2 regions of the Streptomyces sp. T028 genome follow, and region 2 is predicted to be linked to the other one. Evidence: predicted binding sites of a transcription regulator. Region 2 holds the regulator's gene; the other holds the start of a gene.

Region 1 (2,391 bases), on a different contig from region 2:
GACTCGCCCAAACTGGTCTTGCCGACACCAGGAGGACCGACCAGGGCGAGCACGGCACCACCGCGCCGCCCCCCGACCACACCCAGTCCACGCTCGCTGCGCCGCTTCCGCACGGCCAGGTACTCGGTGATCCGCTCCTTCACGTCCTCCAGACCGGAGTGCTCGGCGTCGAGAACGGCCTTCGCGCCCAGGATGTCGTACTCGTCCTCCGTCCGTTCGTTCCACGGCAGTTCGAGGACGGTGTCCAGCCAGGTCCGGATCCACGACCCTTCGGGCGACTGGTCGCTGGACCGCTCCAGCTTGTCGACCTCCTTGAGGGCGGCCTCGCGGACCTTCTCGGGCAGGTCGGCGGCTTCGACCCGGGCCCGGTAGTCGTCCGACTCCTCGCCGTCCTTGGCGGCGTCGCCGCTGAGTTCGCGCAGCTCCTTGCGGACGGCTTCGAGCTGGCGGCGCAGCAGGAACTCGCGCTGCTGCTTGTCGACGCCCTCCTGGACGTCCTTGGCGATGGTCTCGGCGACGTCCTGCTCGGCGAGATGGTCGCGCAGCTGCTGGGTGGCGAGTTTCAGCCGGGCCACCGGGTCGGCGGTCTCCAGGAGCTCCACCTTCTGTTCGGTGGTCAGGAACGGCGAGTAGCCGGAGTTGTCGGCGAGCGCGGAGACGTCGTCGATGGCCTGGACGCGGTCGACGACCTGCCAGGCGCCGCGCTTGCGCAGCCAGGCGGTGGCGAGCGCCTTGTACTCCTTGACCAGGTCGGCGACTTGACCGGGCAGCGGCTCGGGCACGCTCTGGTCGACACGAAGGCCCTCGACCCACAGGGCCGCGCCGGGCCCGGTCGTACCGGCGCCGATCTTCACGCGGCCGCGGCCGCGGATCAGCGCGCCCGGGTCGCCGTCGGCCAGCCGGCCGACCTGTTCGACGGTGCCGAGCACACCCGTGCTCGCGTACGTCCCGTCGATGCGTGGCACCAGCAGCACGCGCGGTTTTCCGCCCTCGGAACGGGCGGCGGCCTGGGCGGCCTCCACCGCGGCGCGTACGTCGGTGTCATTGAGGTCCAGCGGAACCACCATGCCGGGGAGCACGACCTCGTCATCGAGAGGCAGTACGGGCAGGGTGAGCGATGCGGACGTCGAAGCCATGATCTCCCCTTCGGCAGTCAAGTTGAGCTATGCCGACTCAATGCACAGGCCCCCACGAATGTTCCCCAAGCCCCACCACGTTCGCTGTCGGCGATCAGACGAGGTGGACCGGGGGGCCGTGACTACCGTCGGCAGGTATGGACCGTTGGGTGCAGGCCTGGGTGGACGGATGGGTGGTCTCCCGCGGGGCCGCGCCACCGGTGACCGAGCCGTGGGGCTGGACGATCGACGTGGGGTCGGGCCCGCACCACGTGACCCGGCATGTCCTCCGCGCGACGAACGACGCCGTCGAGGAGGCGACCGTGCGGGAGGTGGCCGTGACCGGGGCGGGCGTGTGGCTGAAGGTGTTCGCCGACCCGGCGGTCGTCGGCGGCTGGCTCGGCACGGAGTGGTGGATCGACCCCGAACCCGGCTGCCTGACGACCAGCCCGCTGACCGGCGACGCGCCCGGGCCCGGGGCCGGGCCCGTCCCCGTCGGACATCGGCAGCGCACCTGGTCGGCCGGTGGCGTGACCCGCACGATGATCGTCGCGCCGGACGGTTCCCTGGCCGCGCGCGGCCAGATCGCCCCGACGGGCGACACGGCGGTCGTCGACCTGATCGAAACAGCCCCCGCCCACCGCCGCCGCGGTTTCGGCACCCTCGTCCTGCACACTCTTCACCACGCGGCCCACGCCCAGGGCGCCCACACCGCGGTCGCAAGACTCCGCACAGCCGCACAGCCGCACAGCCGCACAGCCGCACAGCCGCGGGCAGTCGTGCCTCCCCCAGTGCCTTAAAGGCCTGGGAGGTGCCCCCAGGCGGCACGGGTGGGCGCGGCGGCACGCCGCGAGCGCCGGGCCGCGCACCCCACCCCCGGCCCAGCGTGCCCACGGCCACCCCGCAACGCCGTCGGCCACACCCCCGTACCCGCGCACAGGAGCGGACACCGGAAGCGAGTCCGACACCCCAGGGCGCGCGGGGGCGCGCCCAGCGACGGCGCACGACCGGCCATGCCTCCCCGCTCCCGCCTTCCCTCACCCCGCCCGCCCACTTCCGGCATTCACCCCGAAGCCACCCCACCCGGCGACCACAATGCGCGTATGACCGATGACTGGAAGCGACGACTCGACGCGCTGCACGCCGAGCTCGTGCGCCGCGACGACCCCGTCGCCTGGGTGATGGAGGCAGACGCCGTGGAGGCCTCCCGGCGCTATCCGCACATCGCGCTGCGCGGGCCCGTCTTCGGTGTCGCCGTCCGGGACCCCGCCTGCGC
Region 2 (2,391 bases):
ACTGTTCCAGACCGCGGACTACGCACGAGCCATCTTCACCACCCCTGGCCTGGGCTTCGAACGGATCGAAGAGGCCCTGGAGTTCCGTATGGAGCGACAGCGCGTGCTCACCGGCGACCACCCACCTGCCGTGCATGCCGTGATCCACGAGTCCGCCCTGCACATGCGGTTCGGAGGCACTGAGGTACTGCGCGGTCAGCTGCTCCACCTCATCGAGCTGGCCCGGCTGCCCAACGTCACCGTGCAGATCTACCCGTTCACCTCGCGGGCCCACCCGGCCCTCTCCAGCAGCTTCGTACACGTCATCCCCGCCGTCGCCGAACTGGGCACCGTGGTCCTCGAACACTTCGGCAGCTTCCAGTACTTGGGCGACCACGCGAGCCTGACCCAGTACGGGGTGCTGTTCGAGAGTCTCGCCGAGTACGCCTTGGCGCCCGTCGACGTATCGTTGGCCCCGGAAGCACACTCCGTGAAGGACTCGCTGGCCCTCATCCAGCACCTGCTCTACACCCTTTGAGGAGGCCCGGATGCCTGAACTCACCTGGCAGAAGTCGTCGTTCAGCGGCGGCCCGCAGGGCGAGTGCCTCTACCTCGCCCCCACCCCCGACGGAACGATCCGCCTCCGCGAGAGCGACACCCCGGACGTCATCCTGGCCACCACCCCGGAAACCCTCGCCGGACTCCTGGATCACCTCAGGCACTCCTGATTCACAGGTAGGACGAAGGGGCCCGGAGGATCAGTTGATCCACCAGGCCCCTTCACACATGTGCCGCAGGTCAGTCCTTCGGCTTCTTCGGTCGCCACACCACCAGCGCGCTGGTCTGCTGGACCTCCTGGTACGGGACGAGGTCCCGGCGGTAGGAGGCGTGGACCGCTGCCTCGCGCTGCTGCATCGCGGCCGCCGCGCCCTCCAGGGCGTCCTGGAGTTCGACGACCCGGGACTGCAGGGCGGCGACCTGGTTCTCCAGTTCGATGATCCGCTTGATGCCGGCCAGGTTGATGCCCTCGTCCTGCGACAACTGCTGGACGGTGCGCAGCAGTTCGATGTCGCGGGCCGAGTAGCGGCGGCCCCGGCCGGCGGTGCGGTCGGGGGAGACCAGGCCCAGCCGGTCGTACTGCCGCAGCGTCTGCGGGTGCAGGCCGGAGAGCTGGGCCGCCACCGAGATGACGTAGACCGGGGTTTCCTCGGTCAGTTCATACGGCCCACGGAAATGGTCACTGCGTCGACGGCCGTCCATCACTCTCAGGCTCCCTTCGCGGCCTCGAACAGCTCCGCCCGCGGGTCCTCACCCGCGGTCGCCTCGCGATACGCCTCGAGCGCGTCACGAGCCTTCCCCGACAGGTCCTTCGGCACACTCACCTCGACGGTGACCAGCAGGTCGCCGCGGGTGCCGTCCTTGCGGACCGCGCCCTTGCCCCGCGCCCGCATGGTGCGGCCGTTGGGGGTGCCGGGCGGCAGCTTCAGGGTGAGGGAGGGCCCCCCGAGGGTGGGGACCCTGATCTCGCCGCCGAGGGCCGCCTCGGTGAACGTGACCGGGACCGTCACCGTCAGGTTGTCGTCCTTGCGGCCGAAGACCGGGTGGGCGCCGACGTGGACGACGACGTACAGGTCGCCGGCCGGGCCGCCGCGCTCGCCCGGTGCGCCCTTGCCGCGCAGCCGGATGCGCTGGCCGTCCGTGACCCCGGCCGGGATGCGGACCTGCATGGTCCGGGACGACTTGGCGCGGCCGCTGCCCTTGCACTCCAGACAGGGGTGCTCGGCGATCAGACCGCGGCCCTTGCAGTCCGGGCAGGGGTCGGTGAGGGAGAACCCTCCGCCGGAGCCCCGGGCCACCTGGCCGGTGCCGACGCAGGTCGGGCACACGCGCGGTGTGCCGTTCTTGTCGCCGGTGCCGGAGCAGGCCTTGCACGGGGACTGCGAGGACATGCGCAGCGGAACCGTCGCGCCCTCGATGGCCTCCGTGAAGGTCAGGGTGACCTCGGTGTCGATGTCCTGGCCGCGCCGGGGCTGGGTGCGGGTCGTACCGCCTCCACCCCGGTTGAACAGGCCCCCGAAGACGTCCCCGATGCCGCCGCCGAAGCCGCCGGAGCCCCCGCCCTGGGCGCCGCCTCCGAAGAGGTCGCCCAGGTCGAAGTTGAAGTTGCCGCCGGCGCCCGGCCCCGGGCGGAAGCCGCCGTTGCCGAACAGGGCGCGCGCCTCGTCGTACTCCTTGCGCTTCTTGGGGTCGCCGAGGACGTCGTTCGCCTCGGAGATCTCCTTGAAGCGCTCCTCCGCCTTGGCGTTGCCCTTGTTGGCGTCCGGGTGGAACTCGCGGGCGAGCTTCCGGTACGCCTTCTTGATCTCGGCCTCGGTGGCGTCCTTGGGGACGCCGAGGACCTTGTAGTAGTCC

What was found. The regulator HspR, encoded in region 2, represses chaperone genes until heat shock. The targets are predictions, from matches to a motif close to TTGAGNNNNNNNNNCTCAA.
Region 1: lon (endopeptidase La) is a predicted target of HspR. The motif match lies at 1,159-1,177, and genes of this name have one in related genera.

The regions. Positions count from the first base shown of each region.
Region 1 covers NZ_JBLRVZ010000031.1:95,800-98,190, forward strand. Annotated here, with positions in the region: gene lon (endopeptidase La) at 1-1,136, opposite strand, end outside; gene ACLZN2_RS29215 (GNAT family N-acetyltransferase) at 1,274-1,915, shown strand; gene ACLZN2_RS29220 (DUF5954 family protein) at 2,219-2,391, shown strand, end outside.
Region 2 covers NZ_JBLRVZ010000049.1:106,612-109,002, forward strand. Annotated here, with positions in the region: gene ACLZN2_RS39305 (helix-turn-helix domain-containing protein) at 1-517, shown strand, start outside; gene ACLZN2_RS39310 (DUF397 domain-containing protein) at 528-707, shown strand; gene ACLZN2_RS39315 (heat shock protein transcriptional repressor HspR) at 778-1,239, opposite strand; gene dnaJ (molecular chaperone DnaJ) at 1,245-2,391, opposite strand, start outside.